3 regions of the Actinomadura scrupuli genome follow, and region 2 is predicted to be linked to each of the others. Evidence: predicted binding sites of a transcription regulator. Region 2 holds the regulator's gene; each other region holds the start of a gene.

Region 1 (5,468 bases), on a different contig from region 2:
CGGTGGTCGTGTCCTTGGTGACGGTGATCCGGCGGGCGCTGCCGAGCACCTCCAGGCCGACGCTGTCGAGCTTGAGGCCGATGGCCTCGCTGACGACCTGGCCGCCGGTGAGGGCGGCGATGTCGCCGAGCATCGCCTTGCGGCGGTCGCCGAAGCCGGGGGCCTTGACCGCGACGCTGGTGAAGGTGCCGCGGATCTTGTTGGCCACCAGCAGCGCCAGGGCCTCACCCTCGACGTCCTCGGCGATGACCAGCAGCTGGCGCTTGCTCTGCGCCACCTGCTCGGCCAGCGGCAGGAACTCCTGCACGTTGGAGATCTTGCCTTCGACGATGAGCACGTAGGCGTCGTCGAGGACGGCCTCCATGCGCTCGGGGTCGGTCACCATGTGCGGCGACAGGTAGCCCTTGTCGAACTGCAGGCCCTCGGTGAACTCCAGCTCGAGCCCCATGGTGTGGGACTCCTCGACGGTGATGACACCGTCCTTGCCGACCTTCTCGAACGCCTCCGCGATCAGCTCGCCGATCTGCGCGTCCTGAGCGGAGATCGTCGCGACGTGCGCGATCTCACCCCGCTCCTCGACCTCACGCGCCGACTTCAGCAGCAGGTCGGAGACGTACTGCGCCGCGGCGTCGAGCCCCCGCTTGAGCGAGAGCGGCGAGGCGCCGGCGGCCACGTTGCGCAGGCCTTCGCGCACCATCGCCTGGGCGAGCACGGTGGCGGTGGTGGTGCCGTCACCCGCGACGTCGTTGGTCTTGGTCGCCACCTCTTTGGCCAGCTGGGCGCCCAGGTTCTCGCGGGGGTTCTCCAGCTCGATCTCACGCGCGATGGTCACGCCATCGTTGGTGATGGTGGGTGCGCCGAACTTCTTGTCGATGACGACGTTGCGGCCGCGCGGGCCGATCGTCACCTTCACGGCGTCCGCGAGGGCGTTGACGCCGCGCTCGAGGGCCCGGCGAGCGTCCTCTTCGAACTCCAGGATCTTCGCCATGCTCAACTCCTTTCAGCTTCATTGACGCGCTGCGCGCGCCGGCTCACGGACGCTTGCAGGCGGCCCCGTCCGGCGGTGCCCGGCACGGCCCGGTCCCCGGTCGTGTCCGCGCTCCGCGTGGCCGCGCGCCCGTTCACGCAGCCGCCCCGGCCCGTTGCCACAGGGGCCGGACCGGGGCGGTGCATCACGTCTCGGGTGATTACTTCTCGACGATCGCGAGCACGTCGCGGGCCGAGAGCACGAGGTAGTCCTCGCTGTTGTACCTCACCTCGGTGCCGCCGTACTTGCTGTACAGCACGACATCGCCGACGGAGACGTCGAGCGCAACGCGCTGACCCTTGTCGTCGACGCGGCCCGGGCCTACCGCCAGGACGGTGCCCTCCTGGGGCTTCTCCTTGGCGGTGTCCGGAATGACAAGGCCAGACGCGGTGGTCTGCTCTGCCTCAAGCGGCTTGACCACGATGCGGTCCTCGAGCGGCTTGAGAACAACCTTGGTGGCGGTCGTCACGATCTGACCTCCCCTTCGATTGCGATCCTCGACCGGCCAGATTGACCGGTCGCACATGAGAGAGGCGACCCTGGCGGCCTGCCGTCGCGGGTGTCAGACCGACCGTGTCGCTGATTGGCACTCTCCGATTGAGAGTGCCAATTACGGAGGTTATGCCGTGCCGGGAACGTCGTCAACCTGGTCCGGTACAAGGCTCCGGCATGGCGGTGTTCTCGCACGTCGCAGCCTCCCACTCGGCCGTACGGGACACGCCCACCGGGGTGTGCGCGGCGATGACGGACCGATGACAGGAGGATGGCGGACCGGCGGCCGGACGGTGGCGAGCCGGTGCCCGCGGCGGGCCGGGGACACGGGGCCGGGGCCGCGGCGGACGGCTGGTCCATGCCTGGCCAGGTGGTCCCTCGAGGGTGCGGCGGTGGGCTCACGGTGGGACGGGGTGGTCGACGGTGGTCGGTAACGTGGCCGCCGTGGACATCGAGGGGTTCCAGGCCCTGCTCGGCCGGACCGGCCAGGCGATTCTGGCCGAGGCCGCCGACGCGGACCTGAGCGAGGCCGGGCTGCTGGCGACGGCGTCGCGGCTGCGCTCCCGGCACCCCGCGGATCTCGTGGCGGCCGCGCTGACCCAGCTGCGGCTGCGGGCACGGGCCCGCGACAAGTTCGGCCCCGACGCCGCGCGGATGTACTTCACGCCCGCGGGGCTGGAGCAGTCCACCCGGTCGAGCGTCGCGGCGCACCGGGCCCGCCGCTTCGCCGCCCACCTGGGCACGCTCTCCGCGCACGGGCCGGCCGGTGCGCCGCCCGCCCGGCGGCCCCGGCTGCCGCACCCGAGGAGACCCGACCTGGAGCTCACCGGCCCCGAGCCGGAGCTGGAGCTGGAGCCCGCCTGGGGCCCCGGCCTGGAGCCCGTCCCGCAGCCCGGACCGCGCGCCGGCTCCGCGCCCCTCCTGGGATCCGTCCCGGAACCCCTCTGGGCACCGGCCTCGGAGGCGCGGGTCCTGGAGCTGTGCTGCGGGATCGGGGCCGATCTGGTCGCCCGGGCCCGGGCCGGCTGCCCCGGCGACGGCGTCGAGCTCGATCCGCTGACCGCCGCCGTGGCGCGCGCCAACCTGGACGCGCTGGGGCTGGCCGGGCCGGCGACCGTACGGGAGGGTGACGCCGCCCGTCAGGATCCCGCCGGATACGCGGCGGTCTTCGCCGATCCCGGCCGCCGGAACGCCCGGGGCCGCGTCTTCGACCCCCGGGCCTACGAACCGCCGCTCGACGTACTGCTCGCGCTGGCGCGGCGCGCCCCGGCCGCGTGCCTGAAGGTCGCCCCGGGGATCCCGTACGAGGCCATACCGGCGGACGCGGAGGCCGAATGGATCTCCGACCGCGGCGAGGTCAAGGAGGCCGCGCTCTGGCTGGGCGGGCTCAGCGGCCTCGACGGCTCCGCCGGGCGGGGCGGTTCGGACGCGCCGGCCGGAGGAGGCGGGCCGGGCCTGCGGCGTGCCACGGTGCTCAACCCGCCGGGGTCCGGCCGCTCCGGCGACCCGGGCGGGCCCGCGACGCTCGTGCCCGAGCCCGGGCTGGGCACGCCGCCGGTGGGGCCGTGGCGGCGTTATCTGTACGAGCCCGACGGCGCGGTGATCCGGGCCCACCTGGTGGCCGAGGTGGCGGCCCTGACCGGCGGCGTCCTGGCGGACCCGAACATCGCCTACGTGACCAGCGACACCCTGCTGGCGACCCCGTTCGCGAGCGCGTACGAGATCGACGACGTGCTGCCCTTCTCGCTGAAGAGGCTGCGGGCGGAGCTGCGCAGGAGGCAGGTCGGCATCCTGACGATCAAGAAACGCGGTTCGGCGGTCGACGTCGAACGGCTGCGCCGGGATCTGCGGCTCGGCGGCCCGCACGAACTGACGCTGGTCCTCACCCGGATCGGCGCGGCGCCCTTCGCACTCCTGTGCCGGCCCGCGCACGCCATCCGCTGACACGCGACGCGCCAGGACTTAGCAAATCCTGCGCCTTTTCCAGCATTCAATTCACCGGCATTGGTGGATCGTCGGAGCGCGGGGCGGGCGTTCCCGTAACGAATTGACGTGGTGCAGGGGATGAGCGAGTGATGATGCCCGCGAAGCCCGCGCGGGTGTGCTCACGGCGTCGCACAGAATGGCGTTTCATGATCGAGCAATGTGCCGGTCGCCGCGCGGAAACGGCCGCGAACACCGGCCTCCGAGCGGTCGACCACCAGGAAAGCGACAAGCTAGACGACCCGGATAACCATCGCATTCAACAGAACTGAGCACGTTTTCTGCTCCATGTATTACCCACCTTCCAGAGCCACTAAGGTTGGCCCTTCAGCATCACTGCCACTCGCATATATCTGAGGGACAGATATTTGCGGGCGGGCATACGAAGGAGCATCGGGTGGAAACGAATCACAACTTCCTGCAGGCGGGGGGTCAGCCGGTCTCGGACCGGATGCGGGAGTTGCTCGCCCGGGCGGCGCAGGACCACGTCTACGAACAGCGCTCTCAGGGTCAGGTCCTGGACGAGATACGCCAGCGGCTGGAAGGCATGGAGTGGCTGCTACGCGAGGTCCGGGAGCGTGAGCTCAGCGGGCTGACCGGCGACCTGAACACCGTGCGGGGGCAGGTAGACGAACTCTCCAGCAAACCGCCCGAGTGGGCCGAGGGGCTGGCCGAGCACATCGAGGCGGTCGGGGAGCGGGTCAAGCCGGTCGCCGAGCTCCCGGCGCTGTGGGCGGACGTAGGGGTCGTCGCGGAGAACGTCGACGAGGGCCTCACCCGATTGCAGTCCGTCCTGGATTCGGCGCAGCAGATCGCGGACGCCACACAGCTGACATCGCAGCGGCTGGAGGAGATGACCAAGCGCCTGGACAAGCTCCAGGGCAGCATGGAGGCCGCCTCCGTCCGGTTCAACCGGCTGGACAAGTCACTGGCCGAGCTGGGCCACCGCTCGGAGAAGCTCGAGCACTCGATCACCGGGGTCACGACGCGGGTGGATCAGTCGCTCACCGAGATGGGCGACCGGGTCGACCAGGGACTCGAGGCGGTCAGCGGCCGGGTCGAGGGCGTGGGCGGCCGGCTCGACGGGCTGGACGGGCGCCTGGAAGGGCTGGACGGCCGGCTCAAGGGGCTGGGGGGCAAGCTGGACGGGCTCGACCGCCGGTTCGGAGGGGTCGACGAACGGATCGAGACCACCAACGAGCGCATCTCCCAGCTCCCCGCCGCGCCGGAGATCAGCGAGCTGCACCGGAAGCTGACCGAGCTCGCACAGCGGCCGTCCGTCGATCACACCGACCGCTTCGACGCGCTGGAGAAGCGGCTCGTCGAGGCCGTGGAGCCGCTCATCCTGGAGCTGCGCACCCGCCCCGATCGCGGCGAGGTCGAGGAGACCATGTCGAAGATCGTGGAATCGGCGCACAATGACGTGATCAAGCGGGTCGAGGAGGTCACCCGGCAGGTCGACGGCATCCACGCGGACGTCGCCAGGAAGGTCGACTCCGCGATGCACGGCTTCACCAAACAGGTCGACGCCGTCACCAGGCACATGGAGTCCATGAACGCCGATGTGACCAAGCAGGTCGGCGTCGCCAACGAGGAGGTCGTCCAGCGCATGGGCATCTTCCGCGAGGACGTCGGCAAGAGGGTCGACGGCATCCTCGGGGACGTCCTGAGGCGCGTGGACGGGGTGAACGAAGAGGTCGCCAAACGGACCGAGTCCGTGCAGATCGACGTGGCGCGGAAATTCGACGGCATCCATGACGACGTGCTGAAGCGGGTCGACTCGGTACAGGACGAGGTCGGCAAGAAGGTCGACAGCGTGCACGACGACGTCTCCAGGAAGGTCGCCAGCGTGCACGAGGACGTCCTCAAACGGCTCGGTACTCTGGAGGAGACCATGCTCGCGCTCGCGGAGGCGTTGCTGCGTCCGCGCCGTGAGGGCGAGAAGTAGCGCCGTCGGGCGCCGGTG
Region 2 (5,468 bases):
CCCAGATCTTCTCCACCAGCTCCGCGTCGTGCAGGCCCTCCACGTAGATCCGGCTGCCCCGGGCGACCTTGGCGCGCAGGTCCTGGACCGCGATGGACCCGGAGGCGGAGGTGACCGGGCCCGCCGGGGCCCTGGGAGCCGGCCGGACCAGCGTCACCGGCTCGCCGTCCACCAGGAACCCGGCGGGGGCCAGCGGGAAGATCCGGCGCTTGCCGAAGCGGTCCTCCAGGGTGACCTCGTTCTTGGCGAACGCCACGATCGCCCCGCAGAAGCCGCTGTCGGGATCCTCGACGACCAGGTCGCGCTCGGCGGGGATCTCCGGGATCAGTCCTTTGCGGGGCCGCCGCCAGTCGCCGGCCAGAACGTCGTCGCCGTAGTCCTTGCTGTGCATGTGCTCCGTCTCCTCGGGCGGGGTCGCCGGTCCTAGTAGCGCGGCGGGAACCGCTCGGCGAGCAGCCGGCGCCGGTGGTTGCCGCGCTTGACTCCTACCACGACCGCGATGATCACGCTGGTCACGATGCCGGCGAAGGGCAGGATCATCAGCGAGGCGAGCCCGCCGAAGATCCCGCCGAACAGTCTGCCGACGTCGGCGTGCTTGCCCACCGTGAACGCGGTCGTCTCACTGGACCTGCAGACGATGTGATGGGTCCCGGACTCGGTCGCCTCGATCACGAAGATCTCACTCCAGGAGAAACCTCCGGCGGTCGTGGTGAACCGGCCGCCCGGCGGCGCGAGCGTCACCTGGCCCCCGGACGGCCCGGTGACGGTGCAGTCGGCCCGGGGCGTGGTGCCGGAGGTGACCACCCGGGCGTAGATGGCGCCGCGCGGGCTGGGCTGCAACTGCGCCGTCACGGTCTCGCCGGCGTCGAAGCGCTGGCCGACGTCGATCGACTTGACCGCGGAGAAGACCCCGAAGGCGAAGCCGCCGACCCCCAGGGCGGTCAGGACGACGGCGAACACGACGGCGAAGACGTACCAGCCGCGGCCGGGACGCAACTCGGAGGGATGAACGCTCGGCGGTGGGTACATGCAGACTCCCCCTGATGGCTGTGCCAGAAGCCTGACATAGCCGACCATCGGAGAACAGCACAGGAAGCAGGGGCATCCTGGCTACGTCAGGTTCGCCGCCGGGCGCCGTACACTGGCACTCCAGGGCTATGAGTGCCAGGGGCACTGCAGGGCTCTGAGTGCCAGGGCGGCGGCGCCGGCGGCCGGGCCAGGCGTGATCTGCGGCAAGGAGGTGAGCGCGTGCTCGACGACAGGAAACTCGCGGTGCTGCGTGCCATCGTCGAGGATTACGTGTCCACCAATGAACCGGTGGGCTCCAAGGCGCTGGTGGATCGGCACAATCTCGGGGTCTCCCCGGCCACGATCCGTAACGACATGGCCGTACTGGAGGAGCAGGGCTACATCGCCCAGCCGCACACCAGCGCGGGCCGGATCCCCACCGACAAGGGCTACCGGCTCTTCGTCGACCGGCTGTCCACGATCAAGCCGCTGTCGACGGCGGAGCGCCGGGCGATCGAGACGTTCCTCAACGGCGCCTACGACCTCGACGACGTCGTCGGCCGGACGGTGCGCCTGCTCGCCCAGCTGACCCGTCAGGTCGCGGTGGTGCAGTACCCCTCGCTGACCCGGTCGGCCGTCCGGCACGTCGAGCTGGTGCCGATGGGCGAGCGGCGGCTGCTGCTCGTGCTGATCACCAACACCGGGCGGGTCGAGCAGCGGGTCATCGAGACCTACGCCGACGTCGCCGAGGACTCGATCGCCCACCTGCGGGCGCTGCTCAACACCTGCCTGGACGGCTGCCGGCTGCACGAGGTCGCGGGGGCGGTGGCCGACGTGCCGGAGAAGGTGCCGGCCGACGACCGGGTGATCGCGGCCTCGGTGCTGTCGGTGCTGCTGGAGACCCTGGTCGAGAAGAGCGATGAGAAGATTGTCTTCGCCGGCGCGGCCAATCTGGCGCACGTCGACTTCTCGCAGAGCCTCCGCGAAGTCCTGGAGGCCCTGGAGGAACAGGTGGTGCTGATGCGGCTGCTCGGGGAGAGCGGTGATTCGTCTACCCTGACGGTGCGGATCGGCACGGAGAATCCGCACGAAGGCCTGCGGTCGACCTCGGTGGTCGCCGTCGGCTATGGCACCGGTGATCAGGCCCTCGCCCGCATGGGCGTTCTGGGCCCCACACGAATGGATTACCCCGGCACGATGGGAGCGGTACGGGCAGTGGCACGTTACGTCGGTCAGATCCTGGCGGGGTCGTAAGTGGCACGCGACTACTACGCAACCCTTGGGGTGCGCCGTGACGCGAGCGCGGACGAGATCAAGAAGGCCTACCGCAGACTCGCACGGGAGCTTCACCCGGACGTCAATCCGGATCCGGCGACCCAGGAGAAGTTCAAGGAGATCACCCAGGCCTACGAGGTGCTCTCCGACCCCAAGAAGCGCGAGATGTTCGACCTCGGCGCGGACCCCTTCGCGACCGCCGGTCCGGGCGGTGGCGCCGGGTTCGGCGCCGGGTTCCCGTTCAGCGACATCATGGACGCCTTCTTCGGCGGCGCCGGTGCCCGCGGCCCGCGCGGCCGGGCCCGCCGGGGCCGCAACGCCACGCTGGTGGTGGAGCTCGACCTCGCCGAGACGGCCTTCGGCACGACCCGCGAGCTGTCCATCGACACCGCCGTCGTCTGCACCGCCTGTACGGGCTCGGGATGCGCGCCGGGCACCCACCCCGACACCTGTGACATGTGCCACGGCCGCGGTGAGGTCCAGCAGGTCACCCGGTCGTTCCTCGGCCAGGTGATGACCTCCCGGGCCTGCCCGCAGTGCGGCGGCTACGGCAGCGTGATCCGCACGCCCTGCCCGGAGTGCTCCGGCGACGGCCGGGTGCGCACCCGGCGCACGATCAAGGTCCGGATCCCTGCGGGCGTCGAGCACGGCACCCACATCCAGCTGGCTGGCGAGGGCGAGGTCGGACCGGGCGGCGGCCCCGCCGGGGACCTGTTCCTGGAGATCGTCGAACGGCCGCACCACATCTTCGAGCGGGAGGGCGACGACCTGCACTGCACGGTGCAGATCCCGATGACCGCGGCCGCGCTCGGCACCCAGGTGACCATCGAGACCCTGGACGGCCCGGAGCCGGTCGACATCCGGCCCGGCACCCAGTCCGGCCAGGTGATCCCGATGTACGGGCGCGGGGTCAACCACCTCAACGAGACCGGCCGCGGCGACCTCATGATCCACGTCAACGTGGAGACGCCGAGCCGGCTGGACGAGGAGCAGGAGGAGCTGCTGCGCACGCTGTCCAAGCTGCGTGGCGAGGAGCGCCCCCCCGGCAAGTTCGCCCCCGGTCAGCAGGGTTTCTTCTCCCGGCTGCGGGATGCCTTCAATCAGGGCAGCCGTTGAAGAGAGGCGCGTGAGGCGTTCTACGAGGGACTGAACGGCCTGACCCGGCCGTCGTGATCAGCACCGCCGTGATCAGCACCGTCGTGATCTGCGCCGCCGTGATCTGCGCTGTCGTGGACCGCGGCGGCCCCGTCCGCCTGGGAGACTGAGACCGTGAGCCCGCCCGTGTTCCTCGCCGAGCCCGGCCGCCTGGCCGCGGACCGGGTCGTCCTGGACGGCCCCGAGGGGCGGCACGCGGCGACCGTACGGCGGCTGCGCGCGGGCGAGCGGGTCGACCTGACCGACGGGGCCGGGCTGCTGGCCGAATGCGTGGTGGCCGTGGTGGCCGGACGGGAGACCCTGGAGCTCGACGTCCTGACCCGGCGGCGGACCCCGGCACCGGACCCGCGCATCGTCGTCGTACAGGCCCTGCCGAAGGGTGACCGGGGCGAGCTGGCCGTCGAGCTCATGACCGAGGTCGGCGTCGACGAGATCGTGCCCTGGCAGGCGGGCCGCTGCGTGACCCAGTGGAAGCCCGACCGCCGCGACAAGGCACTCGGCCGGTGGCGCAGCACCGCCCGGGAGGCCGCCAAGCAGGCCCGCCGGGCCTGGCTGCCCGAGATCACCGACCTGGCGACCACCGCTGACGTGGCCGTACGCCTCGCGTCCGCCGCGTCCGCGGTGATCCTGCACGAGGAGGCCCAGGAGCCGCTGAGCGGGCTGGTGACGCCCGCGAAGGGCGACCTCGTGGTCGTGGTGGGGCCGGAGGGCGGGGTCACGGAAGAGGAGCTCGAACGGTTCGCGGCGGCGGGGGGCGTGCCGGCCCTGCTGGGACCGACCGTGCTGCGCACCTCCACCGCCGGGGTGGCCGCCGCCGCAGTGCTCCTGGCCGCGACCGGTCGCTGGTAGCGGCACACCGTGCACCTCGGGAGACGGCACTGCCCCGCGCGCTCCGGGTGCAAGGGAGTCCGTTACGGCCCTGGGCCGCCTATGGGTGGTCAGGGCAAATACGGCCCTGGGCCGCCTATGGGTGGTCAGGGCAAAGCAAGCCGCGTATGGGTGGTCAGGGCAAAGCAACGGGCGGACAGTACCGCCCTGCCCGCTCCAGGAATATGGAGATCATTCGGTGTCGCGTCGGGGGCCGATGTGAGCCCTGGTCAGAGGTCGAGCTCACCGGTTTTCACGCGGTGTGCCAGCGTCGTGAACTCCGTGCGGGTCATGGCCAGGGCGGGGCCGTGTGGGGCCTTGCTGTCCCGTATGCCGACCATGGTGTCGAGATCGGCGACTTCGACGCAGTCCGAGGTGATGGAGTCGCCGCTGCGACTGCTCTTGCGCCAGTGAGCGGATGGGAGGTCTGCCGTCGTCACATGTCCTCCAGGAGGGCGCGGATCAACTTTTCGGAGTCCGCGATGGAGAGGGCGCGGGAACCGATGCGCTCGAACGTTACCGCTAGTTCGATGAGATCCGGTCCCGGCTCGATGGTACTTCCACGCCCGTCGATGCTGTCCGCGTAGCCGAGGTCCGGGCGGCCGTCCGGGAGGCTCAGGATGGTAAACGAGGTGACGGGGAAGATCGGGGCGCCGTCCGGGACGATCACGATGTCGATGTTGGGCCGCTGCATCAACTCCAGCAGGTGCTCTAGCTGCCGCCGCTTGGTCTCCGGGTCACCGATCCGGCGGCGCACCGCGTACTCGTCCAGGCGCACCAGGAGCACCGGCGGATCCTCCCGGCGCAGGATCTCCTGCCGTTCCATGCGGGCCGCCACTACCTGGTCCAGGCATTCGGGCTTCTGCCCGGCCCGGAGTATGGCTCGTGTCGTCTCCTCGGTCTGGAGCAGGCCCGGGATCAGGAAATTCGAGTAGACCCTGATCAAGGATGCCTGTGGCTCCAGCTCCGCGTACTCCCAGAACGCGGGCGGTGTCCCGTTCTCGCGGACGTACGCCTCGTAGAGGGCCTCGAAGAACTCGTCCAGGCCGAAGGCCGCGTCGAGCCCTCTGGACAGCCTGAGCGTCGGCGGGCGGCGGCATTTCTCCAGGTGGCCGATCTGCTGGGGGGAGACGAAGACGCCCGGATGCTGCCCGAGGGCCGCC
Region 3 (5,468 bases), on a different contig from region 2:
GACCAAGGCGCGTGAAGAGGACAAGATCCGTGCGCTCCGCGACGCCGGCTTCGACATGGACCTCGGCGGCAAGGACATCGTCAGCGTCCAGTACCAGAACGCCAACAACTCGGTGCGGGTCTCCGACGAGTTCATGCGCGCGGTGGAGACCGACGGCGAGTTCGGTCTGCGGTCCCGGCTCAGCGGTGAGGTCATCGAGACCATCCGGGCCAAGGACCTGTTCCGGTTGATGGCCCAGGCCGCCTGGGAGTGCGCCGACCCGGGCATCCAGTACGACGACACCATCAACGACTGGCACACCAGCCCGGAGTCCGGCCGGATCACGGCGAGCAACCCGTGCAGTGAGTACCTCCACCTGGACAACTCCTCCTGCAACCTCGCCTCCATCAACCTGATGAAGTTCCTGCAGGCCGACGACTCCTTCGACGTGGCCAGGTTCGTCAAGTTGACCGAGTTGATCATCACTGCGATGGACATTTCGATCACGTTCGCGGATTTCCCCACCGAGAAGATCACCGAGACCACCCGGGCCTTCCGCCAGCTGGGCATCGGCTACGCCAACCTCGGCGCCCTGCTGATGGCCAGCGGTCACGCCTACGACTCCGAGGGCGGCCGGTCGATCGCCGCCGCGATCACCTCGTTGATGACCGGGGTGGCCTACCGGCGCTCCGCCGAGCTGGCCGGCGTGGTCGGGCCGTACGACGGTTACGAGCGCAACGCCGAGCCGCACAAGCGCGTCATGCGCAAGCACGCCGCCGCCAACGACGAGATCCGCACCCTCGACGAGATCGACAAGGAGGTCCACGTCGAGGCCACCCGGCAGTGGCAGCAGTGCCTCAAGCTGGGTGAGAAGAACGGGTACCGCAACGCGCAGGCCTCCCTGCTGGCCCCGACCGGGACCATCGGCCTGATGATGGACTGCGACACCACGGGCATCGAGCCCGACCTGGCGCTGGCGAAGTTCAAGAAGCTGGTCGGCGGCGGCTCGATGCAGATCGTCAACCTCACGGTCCCGCGTGCGCTCAAGCAGCTGGGCTACCAGCAGGAGCAGATCGAGGCGATCGTCGAGTACATCGCCGTGCACGGCCACGTCATCGACGCGCCGGGTCTCAAGCCGCAGCACTACGAGGTGTTCGACTGCGCGATGGGCGAGCGGGTGATCAGCCCGATGGGCCACGTGCGGATGATGGCCGCGGTGCAGCCGTTCCTCAGCGGTGCGATCAGCAAGACCTGCAACGTGCCGGAGACCGCCACCGTCGAGGACATCGAGAAGGTGTACTTCGAGGGCTGGAAGATGGGCCTCAAGGCGCTCGCGATCTACCGCGACAACTGCAAGGTCGGCCAGCCGCTGTCGGTCGCCAAGAAGAAGGACAAGGAGGAGGAGAAAGCCGAGGCCGAACCGGTCGTGGCCGCCTCCCCGCCGGAGGTGCGGCCGGTCCGCAAGCGGCTGCCCAAGCGGCGGCCCGCGACCGTCACCCGGTTCTCGGTGGCCGGGGCCGAGGGTTACATGACGGCCTCCAGCTACCCCGGAGACGGCCTCGGTGAGGTGTTCCTCAAGCTCGGCAAGCAGGGCTCGACGCTCGCCGGGGTGATGGACGCCTTCTCCATGGCGATCTCCATCAGCCTGCAGTACGGCGTGCCGCTGGAGACCTGGGTGGAGAAGTTCACCAACATGCGGTTCGAACCGGCGGGCATGACCGACGACCCGGACATCCGGATGGCCACCTCGATGATGGACTACATCTTCCGGCGGCTGGCGCTCGACCACCTCCCATACGAGCAGCGGGCCGAGCTGGGCATCTTCACCGCCGACGAGCGTTCCCTGCAGGCCTCCGGGGAGGCTCCGGCCGCGCTGCAGGCCGAGGACGAGGTCGACCCGGAGACCCTGGCCCAGTCGGCGCCCATCGAGAAGCCCGTCGACAAGCCGGCCGAGCCCAGGGAGCTGCCCCTGGCGCCGGCACCGGCCGGATCGCCGGTGGACGTGACCGAGAGCCACCAGCGCCGGACGGCCGACGCGCCGCTCTGCATGACCTGCGGCACGAAGATGCGGCCGGCCGGCAGCTGCTACGTCTGCGAGGGCTGCGGCTCCACCAGCGGCTGCAGCTGAAACCGGGCGAAGTCGCGGTGGATGCGGCCTTCGGTCGCGTGCACGTGACGCGATGACCACCGGTCGCGAGGGGTGGCGGGCCGATCCGGCTCGCCACCCCTCGGCGTTGTGGTCACGGATCGCTCGGATCCGTGCCGGGAAGGACATGGGCGAGGGCGCGGCCGAGCACGGTGGCGAATGACTCGGTGTGGCCGGGGTCGAGCCAGTGCCGGGCCGCCACCCGTACGGCACCGGCGATCGCGGCGGCCATGACCTGGGGGTAGAGGTCGTGGGCGGGGTCGGTGCCGAGGCGCTCGGCGATCGCGGCGGCCAGAGGCTCCTCCGCCGTGGTGAAGGCCTTCAGGGCCTCCCCCTCCAGCTCGGAACTGCTCATGATCATGCGCAGGCCGACCTTGTCGGGTTCGGCGGTGCCGTAGTGCTCGATCACGGCTGCGGCGATGGCCTGGCCGAGCGGCTCGGCGGCCGGCCTGGACAGGAGCGCCTGCCCGAGACGCCGGGCCCGGTCGGATTCGACGGCGCAGATCGCCTCCTCCCGGCTGGAGAAGTAGTTGTTGTAGGTGCGGGGGGAGACCCCGGCGGCCGCGGCGATGTCGCGCACTCGTACGAGAGCGAGCCCTCCGGGGCCGTGTTCCACCGCCAGGCGCAGTGCGGCGGTGCTGATCGCTTCGCGGGTGGCCAGTTTGTGGTGGGTTCGCATGTCCACGGGCTCATCGTCGTTCACGGTCCGCAGCTTACCAATGTGATGCGTGCCCCGCACTATATGCGTGGCACGCAAGTTGTGAGTAGAGTGCGGATCGATGCCTGGCACTCATGCCCGGCACGTGCCAACACGAGGGCGTGCTGGGACGGCGAGGCCTGTCGGCAGGCAGGCAGGCCGTCCGTCGCGGGCGCCGTTCCGGCTCGCCCTTTCCCCCTGAGACGAGGAGAGCAATGGCTGCAAAGATGATCGCGTTCGACGAGGACGCGCGGCGCGGCCTCGAACGCGGCATGAACCGGCTCGCCGATGCCGTCAAGGTGACGCTCGGCCCCAAGGGCCGCAACGTCGTGCTGGAGAAGAAGTGGGGTGCGCCCACGATCACCAACGACGGTGTGTCGATCGCGAAGGAGATCGAGCTCGAGGACCCGTGGGAGAAGATCGGGGCTGAGCTGGTCAAGGAGGTCGCGAAGAAGACCGACGACGTGGCGGGCGACGGCACCACCACCGCCACCGTCCTGGCGCAGGCACTGGTCCGTGAGGGACTGCGCAACGTCGCCGCCGGAGCCAACCCGATGTCCCTCAAACGGGGGATCGAGTTCGCCGTCGAGTGTGTGAGCGAGGAGCTCTCCATGATCGCCAAGGAGGTGGAGACCAGGGAGCAGATCGCCTCCACGGCCTCCATCTCCGCCGCCGATCCCGCGATCGGGGAGATGATCGCCGAGGCGATGGACAAGGTCGGCAAGGAAGGCGTCATCACCGTCGAGGAGAGCAACACCTTCGGCCTCGAGCTCGAGCTCACCGAGGGCATGCGCTTCGACAAGGGCTACCTCGCCCCGCACTTCATGACCGATACCGCCCGGCTCGAAGCGGTGCTGGACGACCCCTACATCCTGCTGGTGGCCGCCAAGGTGTCGGCGAACAAGGATCTGCTCCCGGTGTTGGAGGCCGTCATGCGGACCGGTGACCCGCTGCTGGTCATCGCCGAAGACGTCGAAGCCGAAGCGCTCGCGACCCTGCTGGTGAACAAGGTCCATGGGGTGTTCAAGTCCGTGCCCGTCAAGGCTCCGGGTTTCGGTGACCGCCGTAGGGCCATGCTGCAGGACATCGCGGTCCTGACCGGCGGCCAGGTCGTGTCCGAGGACGTCGGGCTGAGGCTGGAGAACACCACGCTGGACATGCTCGGCCGGGCCAAGCATGTCGTGGTGACCAAGGACGAGACCACGATCGTCGATGGCGCCGGTGACCCCGGCGACATCGCGGGCCGGGTCAACGAGATCCGGTTCGAGATCGAGAACAGCGACTCGGACTACGACCGGGAGAAGCTCCAGGAGCGTCTCGCCAAGCTGGCCGGCGGGGTCGCCGTCATCAAGGCGGGGGCGGCGACCGAGGTGGAGCTGAAGGAGCGCAAGCACCGCATCGAGGACGCCGTCCGCAACGCGAAGGCCGCGGTCGAGCAGGGCATCGTGCCCGGTGGTGGCGTGGCGCTGCTGCAGGCGGGCGCCGGTGCGTTCGGCAGGATCGAGCTTGCGGGCGACGAGGCCACCGGTGCCGCGATCGTCAAGCGGGCTCTCGAGGAACCGCTCAAGCAGATCGCGATCAACGCCGGGCTGGAGGGCGGCGTCGTGGTCGAGCGGGTCCGCTCGCTCGGGCCGGGTGAGGGCCTCGACGCCGCGACCGGTGAGTACGTCGACATGTTCCGGGCCGGGATCATCGACCCGGCCAAGGTGACGCGCTCGGCGCTGCAGAACGCGGCGTCCATCGCGGCACTGTTCCTGACGACCGAGGCCGTCATCGCCGAACTGCCCGAGAAGGACAAGGCTCCGGCCGCGCCGAACGCGGGCGGTATGGACTTCTAGACCGGGCCCGTCCGATCCTCGTCAGGGCGGTCCGCCGGGGTATCAGGCGCTGGGAGCACCGCACTCCCCGAATGTGTGCGGTGCGCCAGTACGCCGAGTGCCTCCGAGGCGTGGAGGACCTGGTCGGGGCGGGGAGCCGAGAGGCAATCGGCTCCCCGCTCAAACCCACGGTCCGGGGGACACCTGACACCGGGTCCAGCAGGATCGCGGCGATCACCGCCCGCGTGGCGGCCTCGCGCGGGTCAGGACAGCAGGTCCGTCGCGGCCGTCCAGAGCCGCTCGGCGTTGCCGGGGTCCAGGGCGAAGGGAGCGACGCCGCCGCCGAACATCGGGGGTCGCTGGCTCACGACCGTCGACTCGCCGCAGTCCTCGAAGTAGCGTCCGCTCACACCGGCCAGCAGCGGTGAGGCGGCCACGAGCACCGACGTCGCCGCGCCCTGGGCGACGCTCTTGCGGCGTTCGGGTGGTGTCCGGAGCCCGCCGGTGTGCTGCTGCAGGTTGGTGGCGATGGCCCCGGGGTGCACCGCGTTGGCGATAATGCCGTCGCCGGCCCATCGCCGGCCGGCCTCCACCGCCAGCAGCACCGCGGCCGTCTTCGACTCCCCGTACGCCCCGATGGGGTCGTAGTACCGGAAGCGGTGGTCGAGATCGTCGAAGATCACCGGGCAGGGCAGGTGGGCGTTGGAGCTGAGCGAGACGATACGGGCGCCCCCGGCCCGGGCGAGCGCGTCGTGCAGTCCGACGGTCAGGGCGAAGTGCCCAAGGAAGTTGACCGCGAACTGCATCTCCCGGCCCTGCGGAGTGCGGG

What was found. The regulator HrcA, encoded in region 2, represses chaperone genes, less so after heat shock. The targets are predictions, from matches to a motif close to TTGGCACTCTCNNNNNGAGAGTGCCAA.
Region 1: a site for HrcA is predicted at 1,611-1,637, ahead of groES (co-chaperone GroES). Genes of this name have one in related genera too.
Region 3: a site for HrcA is predicted at 2,909-2,935, ahead of groL (chaperonin GroEL). Genes of this name have one in related genera too.

Annotation. Positions count from the first base shown of each region.
Region 1 is NZ_JBPCCU010000001.1:281,474-286,941, reverse strand. Features, by position in the region: gene groL (chaperonin GroEL) at 1-988, opposite strand, end outside; gene groES (co-chaperone GroES) at 1,188-1,496, opposite strand; gene ACRYCC_RS01430 (THUMP-like domain-containing protein) at 1,943-3,463, shown strand; gene ACRYCC_RS01425 (apolipoprotein A1/A4/E domain-containing protein) at 3,900-5,450, shown strand.
Region 2 is NZ_JBPCCU010000010.1:347,569-353,036, reverse strand. Features, by position in the region: gene ACRYCC_RS35915 (DUF3097 domain-containing protein) at 1-391, opposite strand, end outside; gene ACRYCC_RS35910 (hypothetical protein) at 424-1,029, opposite strand; gene hrcA (heat-inducible transcriptional repressor HrcA) at 1,249-2,262, shown strand; gene dnaJ (molecular chaperone DnaJ) at 2,263-3,399, shown strand; gene ACRYCC_RS35895 (16S rRNA (uracil(1498)-N(3))-methyltransferase) at 3,553-4,287, shown strand; gene ACRYCC_RS35890 (DUF397 domain-containing protein) at 4,536-4,745, opposite strand; gene ACRYCC_RS35885 (Scr1 family TA system antitoxin-like transcriptional regulator) at 4,742-5,468, opposite strand, start outside.
Region 3 is NZ_JBPCCU010000005.1:31,999-37,466, forward strand. Features, by position in the region: gene ACRYCC_RS22760 (vitamin B12-dependent ribonucleotide reductase) at 1-2,107, shown strand, start outside; gene ACRYCC_RS22765 (TetR/AcrR family transcriptional regulator) at 2,220-2,828, opposite strand; gene groL (chaperonin GroEL) at 3,038-4,660, shown strand; gene ACRYCC_RS22775 (SDR family NAD(P)-dependent oxidoreductase) at 4,903-5,468, opposite strand, start outside.